2 regions of the Massilia sp. GER05 genome follow, and region 1 is predicted to be linked to the other one. Evidence: predicted binding sites of a transcription regulator. Region 1 holds the regulator's gene; the other holds the start of a gene.
What was found. The regulator sigma-54, encoded in region 1, starts transcription at its own class of promoters, with help from an activator protein. The targets are predictions, from matches to a motif close to TGGCANGNAANCTGCTTT.
Positions count from the first base shown of each region.

Region 2: the regulator sigma-54 is predicted to act here: its motif matches at 2,419-2,436, upstream of ACL58G_RS00125 (beta-propeller fold lactonase family protein).

Region 1 covers NZ_CP178858.1:417,323-422,944, reverse strand. Annotated here, with positions in the region: gene ACL58G_RS01845 (KpsF/GutQ family sugar-phosphate isomerase) at 1-707, shown strand, start outside; gene ACL58G_RS01840 (KdsC family phosphatase) at 707-1,240, shown strand; gene lptC (LPS export ABC transporter periplasmic protein LptC) at 1,248-1,859, shown strand; gene lptA (lipopolysaccharide transport periplasmic protein LptA) at 1,873-2,442, shown strand; gene lptB (LPS export ABC transporter ATP-binding protein) at 2,439-3,233, shown strand; gene ACL58G_RS01820 (RNA polymerase factor sigma-54) at 3,236-4,738, shown strand; gene hpf (ribosome hibernation-promoting factor, HPF/YfiA family) at 4,801-5,160, shown strand; partial or broken gene ACL58G_RS01810 (enoyl-CoA hydratase/isomerase family protein) at 5,264-5,622, shown strand, end outside.
Region 2 covers NZ_CP178858.1:29,502-35,123, forward strand. Annotated here, with positions in the region: gene adh (aldehyde dehydrogenase) at 1-1,265, opposite strand, end outside; gene ACL58G_RS00125 (beta-propeller fold lactonase family protein) at 1,444-2,385, opposite strand; gene ACL58G_RS00130 (TonB-dependent receptor family protein) at 2,529-4,631, shown strand; gene ACL58G_RS00135 (class II aldolase/adducin family protein) at 4,704-5,435, shown strand; gene ACL58G_RS00140 (4-oxalocrotonate tautomerase) at 5,446-5,622, shown strand, end outside.

The DNA of each region.
Region 1 (5,622 bases):
CCTCGCAGGACGTATTGATCGCCATCTCGTATTCCGGCGAAAGCAGCGAACTGGCCATCGTGATCCCGGCCGTCAAGCGCATGAACGTGCCCGTGATCGCGATGACCGGCAAGCCGGAGTCGAGCCTGGCCCTGGCGGCGGACGTGCACCTGGACGTGGCCGTCGAGAAGGAAGCCTGCCCGCTGAACCTGGCGCCGACCGCGAGCACCACCGCGACCCTCGCGCTGGGCGATGCGCTCGCCGTCGCGCTGCTCGAGCTGCGCGGCTTCAAACCGGACGATTTCGCACGCTCGCACCCGGGCGGCGCGCTCGGCCGCCGCCTGCTCACGCACGTGCGCGACGTGATGCGCAGCGGCGCCGCGGTGCCGACGGTGAAACCGGACGCGCTCCTCACGGACGCGCTGCTGGAAATCTCGCACAAGGGCATGGGCATGACGGCCATCGTCGACGATGCCGGCCGCCCCGTCGGCGTGTTCACGGACGGCGACCTGCGCCGCCTGATCGAAAAGGTCCAGGATTTCAGCAAGCTCGCGATCCGCGACGTCATGCACCCGAACCCGCGCCGCGTGCATCCGGAACAGCTGGCGGTGGATGCCGTCGCCGTGATGGAAGAATTCCGCATCAACCAGATGCTCGTCACGGATGCGGACGGCGTGCTGGTGGGCGCATTGCACATCCACGACCTCACGCGCGCCAAGGTGATCTGATGGTGACTCCGCTGGCACACATGGAGCGCGCGGCGCGCGTCAAAGTCATGATCTTCGACGTGGACGGCGTCCTCACCGACGGCAGCCTGACGTACGGGCCGGACGGCGAAGTCACGAAGACGTTCTACGTGCTGGACGGCCTCGGCATCCAGCTGCTGAATCGCACCGGCGTGCAGACGGCGATCATCAGCGCACGCACGTCGCCCATCGTCATCAAGCGCGCAAGCGACCTCGGGATCACGCACGTGTTCCAGGGCCAGCACGACAAGCGCCTCGCGTTCGCCGAGCTGCTGGATAAAACCGGCGTGACGGCGGAGGCGTGCGGCTACATCGGCGACGACGTGATCGACCTGCCGCTGCTCACGCGCGTGGGCTTTGCGGTGACGGTGCCGAGCGGGCATCCGGAAGTGCAGCACCGCGCCCATTACGTGACGAAGAACCCGGGCGGCCGCGGCGCCGTGCGCGAAGTGTGCGACATGGTGATGCGCGCCCAGGGCACCTACGAACAGGCGCTCGCGCCTTACTTCGGATAAGAGAGATATGGCTCCCGCAAGCTACAAGCGTACCGCGCACCGCTGGCGCCTGCTGCTCCTGATGCTGTTCGCCGTGTTCTGCGCGTTCGGCAGCTTCTGGCTCGTGCAGGTGATGCAGGGCGAGGAGAACGGGCCGGGCTTCAACGCGGGCAACGAGCCGGACTACATCGTCGACAACTTCAGCTGGGTCCGCATGTCGGAGGCCGGCAAGCCGCGCTACGTGATCTCGGGAGAGCGCCTCACGCACCGCCCCGTCGACAACACGGCGCTCGTGGACAAGCCGGTCGTGCAGAGCCTCACCGACGAGCATCCGCCGATGACGATGACGGCCAACAGCGCGCTCGTGAGCCAGAACCAGAACCAGATCGACCTGACGGGCAATGTCGACATCCGGCGTCCGGCCGCCCCGGGTGCGGAGCCGATGCGGATCCGCACCGAGGTCCTGACGATCCTGCCGGACGACGAGATCGCGAAGACCGACAAGCCGATCCACATGACGCTCGGCGCCGCATCGGTCGACGCGGTGGGCATGGTCGCCAACAACGCCACGCAGCAGATCGCGCTGGGTGGCCGCGGCAAGGTCACCTATCCGCCACGCCAGTCGCGCGCAAGTCACTAAAAAGGACTATCGAATGAAAAAAATACTCGCCGCCGCCATCTTCCTGCTGGTGCCGCTGGCTGCCTCGGCCGAGAAGGCGGACGCGCTCAAGCCCGTCGACATCGCGTTCGACAACGCCAACGTCGACCAGGTCACGCAGAACTACGTCGCCACCGGCAACGTGGTCATCACGCGCGGCACCATGATCCTGAAGTCCGACCGCGCCGAGGTCAAGGAATCGCCGGACGGTTGGCGCACCTTCATCCTCACCGCGAATCCCGGCAAGCTCGCGACCTTCCGCCAGAAGCGCGATGGCGGCCCGGACCTGTGGGGCGAGGGCCAGGCCCAGCGCATCGAATACGACGAGCGCAACGACATCGTGAAGCTGTTCTCGAAGGCCGTCATCCGCCAGCTCGAGGGCAAGAAGGTCACGCAGGAGATGGCCAGCGAATTCATCTCCTACGATAACCGCAACGAGAAGCTGCTCGGCCTGAACGACGCCAACGGCACGGACAAGCCGGGCAATGGCCGCGGCAGCATCACGCTGCAGCCGCGCCGCGCCCCTGCCGCCGGCGCCGCTCCCGCTCCGGCAGGCAAGCAATGACGGAGGCGCACACGATGGAAGCAGGCACGCAGGCCGCGCCGGCCGAATGCGGCGGCAGCACCCTCGTCGTCAAGGGACTGCAGAAGAGCTACGGCAAGCGGCTCGTCGTACGCGACGTGTCGCTGCAGGTGGTGTGCGGCGAAGTGGTCGGCCTGCTGGGCCCGAACGGCGCAGGCAAGACGACCTCGTTCTACATGATCGTGGGCCTCGTGCCGTCGGACGCCGGCAGCATCGACATCAACGGCACCGACATCACCGGCCTGCCGATCCACCGGCGCGCGCTGCTCGGACTGTCGTACCTGCCGCAGGAAGCGTCCGTGTTCCGCAAGCTGACGGTGGAAGAGAACATCCGCGCCGTGCTGGAATTGCAGCGCGAGAACGGCAAGTCGCTCACCAAGGCGCGCATCACCGAACGTCTCGACGAGCTGCTGGCCGAGCTGCAGATCGAGAAGCTGCGCGAGAGCCCGGCGCTGTCGCTGTCCGGTGGCGAACGCCGCCGGGTGGAGATCGCGCGCGCGCTCGCGACCAATCCGCGCTTCGTGCTGCTGGACGAACCGTTCGCCGGCGTGGATCCAATCGCCGTGATCGAGATCCAACGCATCGTGCGCTTCCTGAAGGAGCGCGGCATCGGCGTGCTGATCACGGACCATAATGTGCGCGAGACGCTGGGCATCTGCGACCGCGCCTACATCATCAACCAGGGCGCGGTGCTGGCATCGGGCCGTCCCGACGACATCATCGCCAACGAATCGGTGCGCCGCGTCTACCTGGGCGAACACTTCCGAATGTAGTCATGAAACAGACGCTGCAACTCAAGACCTCACAGCACCTTGCACTGACGCCGCAACTGCAGCAATCGATCCGCCTGCTGCAGTTGTCCACGCTCGAGCTGCACCAGGAAATCGAGCAGGTCCTGAGCGAGAACCCGCTGCTCGAACGGCTCGACGATCCGCTCGACCGCTCCGTGCGGTTGCTGGCCGACGGCGCCATCAACAGTGCCCCGTCCTCGTCACAGGCGGGCGAGGCGCCGGCCGCGCAGGGCAATGGCGACGAAGGCGGCAGTGCGCCCGCCGAGAGCGGCAATGGCGAAGGCGGTGACGCCGGCGGCGACAGCGGAGAAAGCGGCGGCGAAGGCGGCGAGGACTGGGGCGAATACGGCCGCAGCGGCAGCGGCGGCGGCGAGGACGAGGACGGCCGCCCGCAGCTGGAAGCGAGCCCCGTCACGCTGCGCGAACATTTGATGGAGCAGGTGCGCCTGACGTGCTGCGCGGCGCGCGACTGCGCGCTCGTGGAACTCGTCGTCGATGCGCTCGACGACAACGGCTATCTGGAAGAACCGCTGGAAGACATCCATGCGCGCCTGCCGGAAGAACTGGAGATCGAGTTCGACGAATTGCGCACGGCGCTCGCCATGGTGCAGAGCATGGACCCGCCGGGCGTGGGCGCGCGCAGCGCGGCCGAGTGCCTGGCGCTGCAGATCCGCCGCATGCCCGGCGTGCCGATGGTGACGCGGCGCATGGCGCTCGTCATCGTCGAAAAATACCTGACGTGGTTCGCGCAGCGCGAATTCAACAAGCTGAAGAAGGCGCTCGATTGCGACGACGAAGACCTGCGCGAAGCCCAGGCCGTCATCCGCCAGTGCAATCCGCATCCGGGCGCGGCGTTCGCGTCGGACGTGTCGGACTTCGTCGTGCCCGACGTGATCGTGCGCCGCGCCAAGGATGGCTGGAGCGTGCAGCTGAATCCGGAAGTGATGCCGCGCCTGCGCGTGAACAGCCTGTACGCGTCGCTGATGAAGCAGGGCAAATCGGAAGCGCAGATGAACGCGCAGTTGCAGGAAGCCAAGTGGCTCATCAAGAACATGCGCCAGCGCTTCGACACGATCCTGCGTGTAGCTCAGGCAATTGTCGATCGGCAGCGCAACTTTTTTTCCCACGGCGCAGTCGCGATGCGGCCCCTTGTTTTACGTGAGATAGCTGATACACTAGGTCTACACGAGAGCACAATTTCTCGAGTCACAACTCAGAAATATATGCTGACCCCGCACGGCATGTTCGAGTTGAAGTATTTCTTCGGGAGTCACGTTGCCACCGAAGCGGGAGGCGAAGCATCGTCGACGGCAATACGGGCCCTCATCGTACAACTCACAGGAGCAGAAGACCCCAAGAATCCATTATCCGATAGCAAGATCGCGGAGATGCTAGGGGAACAGGGAATGGTCATCGCGCGACGCACGGTCGCAAAATACCGTGAGGCGCTGAAAATCCCGCCCGTCAGTCTCCGCAAATCCTTGTAACAAACACTGTCCCATTGCGCAGATGCGCGCACGGCAGGCAGTGCATCTTCAAAGGAGTGTGTATGAATCTCACAATCAGCGGACATCATCTCGATGTAACTCCAGCCATCCGAGAATACGTACAGAACAAGCTCGAACGCATCACCCGTCATTTCGATCAAGTGATCGACTCACACGTCATCCTCTGCATCGACAATCTCACCGAGAAAGAAAAACGCCAGAAAGCCGAGATCAACCTGCGCCTCGCGGGCAAGATCGTCCATGTCGCCAGTGCCGCGCACGATCTATACGCCGCGATCGACATGCTGATGGACCGCCTGGACCGCCAGGTCGTCAAGTACAAGCAAATGCTCAAGGATCATGACAACGCGTGTATCAAGCGCATGTCCGAAGGTGGGGAGGAGGAGCCCGCCGCGGCGTAATGCCACGCGTGCAGTAGCACCAAGGAGTAAAGGGCGCATCGGCGCCCTTTTAGTTTTTATGGGCGCTACAATGCTGCTCTGATTATTTCAATAACAACGAGACATGACTGCACACGTTCTGACGCGGGTTGCCAACCGCAGCGGCATCGTCACCCTGGACCGCCCGAAGGCGCTGAACTCGCTGTCGCTGGACATGGTCCGTGCGCTCACCGCCACGCTGCTCGCCTGGCGCGACGATGCATCGATCGACGCCGTCGTCATCGGAAGCAGCAGCGAAAAGGCCTTGTGCGCCGGCGGCGACATCCGCTTTTTCCACGAGGCCGGCCGCGCCACGCCGCAGACCGGCAGCCCGCTGCTGGAAGATTTCTTCACCGAGGAATACGCGCTCAACCACCTCATTCACTTCTATCCGAAGCCGTACATTGCGCTGATGGATGGCGTCGTGATGGGCGGCGGGATGGG
Region 2 (5,622 bases), 390 kb from region 1:
ATGCGCAACGCGTCCGCCTCGTCCTTGAACGTCGTCACCGAGACGACCGGGCCGAAGATCTCTTCCTGGAAGATGCGCATGCTGTTGTCGCCCTTGAACACGGTCGGACGCACGTAGTAGCCGCCGGAGAGGTCGCCGTCATGCTTCGCCTGCTCGCCGCCGGCCAGCACCTGCGCGCCTTCCTGGCGGCCGATGTCGAGGTAGGACAGGATCTTTTCCAGCTGCTCCTTCGACGCCTGGGCGCCGATCATCGTGCCCTCGTCGAGCGGGTTGCCGGCCTTGATTTGCGCCACGCGCGCCAGCGCGCGCTCGATGAACTTCTCGTAGATCGATTCCTGGATCAGCACGCGCGACGGGCAGGTGCATACCTCGCCCTGGTTCAGCGCGAACATCGCGAAGCCTTCCAGGCACTTGTCGAAGAAGTCGTCGTCCGCGTCCATCACGTCGGCGAAGAAGATGTTGGGCGACTTGCCGCCCAGTTCCAGCGTTACCGGAATCAGGTTCTGCGCGGCGTACTGCATGATCAGGCGGCCGGTGCCCGTCTCGCCCGTGAAGGCGATCTTGGCGATGCGCTTGCTTGATGCGAGCGGCTTGCCCGCTTCTAGGCCGAAGCCGTTGACGACGTTCAGCACGCCCGTCGGCAGCAGGTCGGCGATCAGCTCGACCAGCATCATGATCGAGGCCGGGGTCTGCTCGGCCGGTTTCAGCACGACGCAGTTGCCGGCGGCGAGTGCCGGGGCCAGCTTCCACACGGCCATCAGGATCGGGAAGTTCCACGGGATGATCTGGCCGACCACGCCCAGCGGCTCGTGGAAGTGGTAGGCGTAGGTCTGGTCGTCGATGGTCGAGATGGCGCCTTCCTGCGTACGGATGCAGCTCGCGAAATAGCGGAAGTGGTCGATCGCCAGCGGGATGTCGGCCGCCATCGTTTCGCGGATCGGCTTGCCGTTGTCGATGGTCTCGGCGGTCGCGATCAGGCGCAGGTTCTGCTCCATGCGGTCGGCGATGCGGTTCAGGATGTTGGCGCGTTCGGCCGGCGACGTCTTCGCCCAGGCGTCCTTGGCGGCGTGGGCGGCGTCCAGCGCCAGCTCCACGTCCTCGGCCGTCGAACGGGCCACTTCGCAGAACGGCTGGCCGCTGATCGGCGTGACGTTGGCGAAGTACTCGCCCTTGACCGGCGCGACGAATTTGCCGCCGATGAAGTTGTCGTAGCGTTGGCGGAACGGATTGGCGACGCCGAGTTTGCTGATGTCTGCGAGATTCATGTCATCCTCTTTCGTTGTGGGTTGGGTGGCCGAATTGGTGGCCATTGCGGGCACTGGTGTTTGCTCGGTACATCCCTTCTTTCGCAAACCCCGTGCCAGCCCGCTTTCCCCTGTTTTTGCCGTGTTGGACCGCCTGGCGCCGGCTGTTTCTGGTACAGGTGTTCCAAACTTGAACAGGTCAGCGGATCACCACGCCCCACGGCAGCTGGCCCACGGCGATGTCGCCCGTCTTGCTGCCCGCGGCCGTGTCGATAACGGACACGCTGTCCGAGCGCCCGTTCGCCACGTACAGCCGGCTGCCGTCCGGCGTCAGCGCCATGTTCCACGGTCGCTTGCCGACGGCGATGGTGGCGTCCACCGCATTGCGCGCGGCGTCGATGCGCATCACGCTGCCGTCCGCGCCGTTCGACACGAATACCGTCTTCCCGTCGGGCGACACGACGATGCCGGCCGGGTTCTTCCCCGCCGGGATCGTGGCGATGCTGCGGCGCTTGTCGATGTCCAGCACGTACACCGCGCCCGCGAGCTCGCACGCGACGTAGGCCCGCGTGCCGTCCGGCGCGAAGCCGATGCCGCGCGGGCGCAGGCCCACCGCGATCGAACCGGCCTGGCGGCGTGCGGCCACGTCGATCACGTCGACCTGCTCCGCGTTCTCGGCCGAGACGAGCAGCCAGCGCCCGTCCGGGCTGAACACGGCGTGCTCGGGGTTCTTGCCCTGGACGGGAATGTCGGCGACGAGCTTGCGCGCGGCCGCGTCGACGAGCGCCACGCTGTTGGAATCCTCGACGGCGACGGCGACCCAGCGGCCATCGCGCGACGCATTCACGCCCTCGGGCGAGCTGCCGAGCGGGATCGTGGCCAGCGTCGCGCCGCTGGCGGCATCCAGCACGAGCAGCGCGCTGCCGGCGGCGTCCGTGACGTACAGCCGGCTGCCCGCCGGATCGGCCGCGATGCCGCGCGGGCGCTTGCCGGCCGCGATCTGGCGCACGGCCGCGCCGGTGGCGGTGTCGATCACGCTGACGCTGCCGGATTTTTCGTTGGGGACGTAGGCGAAGGGGGCGGCCTGCGCGGCGCCGAAGCTGCAGGCCAGCAGGACGATGAGGGAACGAAGACGTGACATGATGGTCCTTTGAGTGTGGTCGGTACTCTCCGGATTGCAAGCGCCATGCCATGCGGGCAGCACGTTTCCGGGCTGGCAGGTATATTGCATGCGCTCATGGTCAGCGCCCGGATGACAAGGGCGACCATTCGACAGGAGACAAGATGAATCACCGTTTGAATTTCGTGGCGGCGCTGTTCGTCGCCGCCCCCCTGGCGGCCGCCGCCGCACCCGATACGCCGATGAGCGTGGTCGTCGTCAGCGCCACGCGCGCCGAGCACACGAGCTTCGACCTGCCGGCCGCGATCGACGTCGTCGACGCGGACCGCATCGGCGCGGCCCAGCCGCGCGTCAACGCGTCCGAGGCGCTGGCCACGGTGCCGGGGCTCGTCGTGCAGAACCGCCAGAACTATGCGCAAGACCTGCAGATCTCCTCGCGCGGGTTCGGCGCCCGGTCCGCGTTCGGCGTGCGCGGCGTGCGCCTCGTCGCGGACGGCATCCCGGCCACCATGCCGGACGGCCAGGGCCAGGCCGCGACGTTCAACCTCGACATGGCCGAGCGCATCGAAGTCCTGCGCGGCCCCTTCTCCACCTTGTACGGCAACCACGCCGGCGGCGTGATACAACTGTTCACCCGTGATCCACGCGGCGCGCCTTATATCGAAACGAATGTCTCGGCCGGCAGCGACGGCATGCGCAAAACGGATGTCAATACGGGCGGCAAGCAGGGCGCGTTCGGCTGGCTGCTGGACGGCTCGCGCTTCGAGACGGACGGCTACCGCGCCCACAGCGCCGCCACGCGCGACCAGGCGTATGCAAAGCTCACGTTCGACACGTCCGCCACCGGCAAGCTGACGGTCACGGCCAGCGGCCTGCGCCAGGACGACACGCAAGACCCGCTCGGCGTCACTTGGGCCACGTTCCAGCGCGACCCGCGCGCCGGCGAGATCGATGCGACGGATCCGCAGACGCCGAAACGCACGCTGGCCGACCGCTACGACACGCGCAAGAGCATCCACCACACGCAGGTCGGCCTCGCGTGGGACGAGAAGTTTGGCCAGGATCGCCTGCACGTCGCGGTCTATGGCGGCAACCGCAGCGTGATCCAGTACCAGTCGTTCTCGAAGGCGTTCCAGGCACCGGCCAGCCATTCCGGCGGCGTCGTCGACTTCGACCGCGATTTCTACGGCATCGATGCGAACTGGCAGATGGCGCGCCCGCTCGGCGATGGGAGTCTCCGCGCGACCGTCGGCCTGGAAGCCGGCAAATCGAACGATGCGCGCAAGGGGTACGAGAACTACGTCGGCACCACGTTCGGCGTGAAGGGCAACCTGCGCCGCGACGAGGAAGACGACGTGCGCAACGTCGATCCTTACCTGCAGCTGGAATGGGAGCGCGGACAATGGGTGTTCACGGGCGGCCTGCGCCACAGCCGCGTGAGCTTCGACGTGGACGACCACTATCTCGCCAACGGCAACGACGGCGGCAGCGTCGACTACCGCCACACGACGCCGCTCCTGGGCGCGCTGTACAAGGTGACGCCCACGCTGAACGTCTACGCGAGCGCGGCGCGCGGCTTCGAGACGCCGACGCTGAACGAAGTCTTTTACTCGGGCACGGGCAACGGCTTCAACTACCGCCTCGGCGCGGCCACGAGCACGCAGCTGGAGCTTGGGGCCAAGGCCTTGGTCGGCCAGGACGTGCGCGTCAACGCGGCCGTCTTCCAGGTGCGCACGCGCGACGAGCTGGTCGTCGACAGTTCCAGCGGCGGCCGCACGAGCTACCGCAACGCGAGCGCCACCCTGCGCCAGGGCCTGGAACTGTCGCTCGACGCCGACCTGCGCGCGGGCTTCTCCGCCCGCGTGGCGGCCACGGTGCTGCGTGCGATCTACGACGAGGCATTCACCGGCGTCGCCGAAGGCAACCGCCTGCCGGGCGTGCCGAGAACGAGCCTGTTCGGCGAGCTGGCGTGGAAGGATGCGGACGGCCGCCTGCAGGCGGCGCTGGAAACCATCGCCAGCGGCAAAGTCAATCCGGACGACGCCAACGCGGCGACACCGGCGCCGGGCTATGCGATCGTCAACGCGCGCGTGCAGGCCAGCCAGCCGCTGGGCGCGTGGCGCGTGCGCGAGTACGCGCGCGTGAACAACGTGTTCGACCGTACGTACGTCGGCTCCGTCATCGTCGGCGACAGCAACAAGCGGTATTACGAGCCGGCGCCGGGCCGCAACTGGGTGCTGGGCGCGAGCGTCCAGTATCAGTTCTGAATACGCGAGGCGCATAACATTCATGCACGCCGGCATATGACCGGCGTGCGCGTTGCCTGTTACGCTCGCGTGATGGACAAACTCTCGGAATGGCAAACACGCGTCGACCTCGCCGCGTGCTACCGGTTATGCGCGCTGTACGGCTGGGCCGACGGCATCTACACCCACATCTCGGCCGCCGTGCCCGGCGAGCCGGGTCACTACCTGATCAACGCGTTCGGCCTGTGCTTCGATGAAGTGACGGCGTCGAACCTCGTCAAGGTCGACGGCGCCGGCAACGTGATCGGCGCATTGCCGGCGCCGGTGAACCGGTCCGGCTTCCGCCTGCACGCGGCCGTGCACGAGGCGCGGCCGGATGCGGCCTGCGTCATGCACCTGCATAACGTGGCCGGCATCGCCGTCGGCATGCAGCAGGACGGCCTGCTGCCGCTGTCGCCGTACGCGCTGCGCTTTCATGGCGAGCTCGCGTACCACGACTACGAAGGCATCGCGATGACGCTTGACGAGCAGGCGCGCCTCGTCGACAACCTGGGCCACCGCCCCGCCATGCTGCTGCGGAACCACGGCAGCCTGACTGTGGGCCGTACGATCGCGGAAGCCTTCGTGCTGATGGAAACCCTGGACCGCGCCTGCGAGGCGCAGCTGCGCGCACAGGCGGCCGGCGTGCCGCTCGTGCAACCGCCGGCTGCCACGTGCGCGACGGCCCATGCGCAGCTCGTGGGCGACGGCTCGCCCGAAGGCGTGCTCGAATGGCCGTCGCTGCTGCGCCGCCTGGACGCCGCCAGTCCCCGATACCGAACCTGAAGGAACCCCTATGCCGACCATTAACGTTCAACTGTTCGAAGGCCGCACGCCGGAACAAAAGCGCGCCTTCGTGAAAGCCGTCACGGAAGCCGCCGTCAGGACGCTGGAGTGTTCGCCCGACTCCGTGGACATCCTGATCCACGAAGTCAAGCGCGAGCACTGGGCCACGGGCGGTAAACTATGGTCC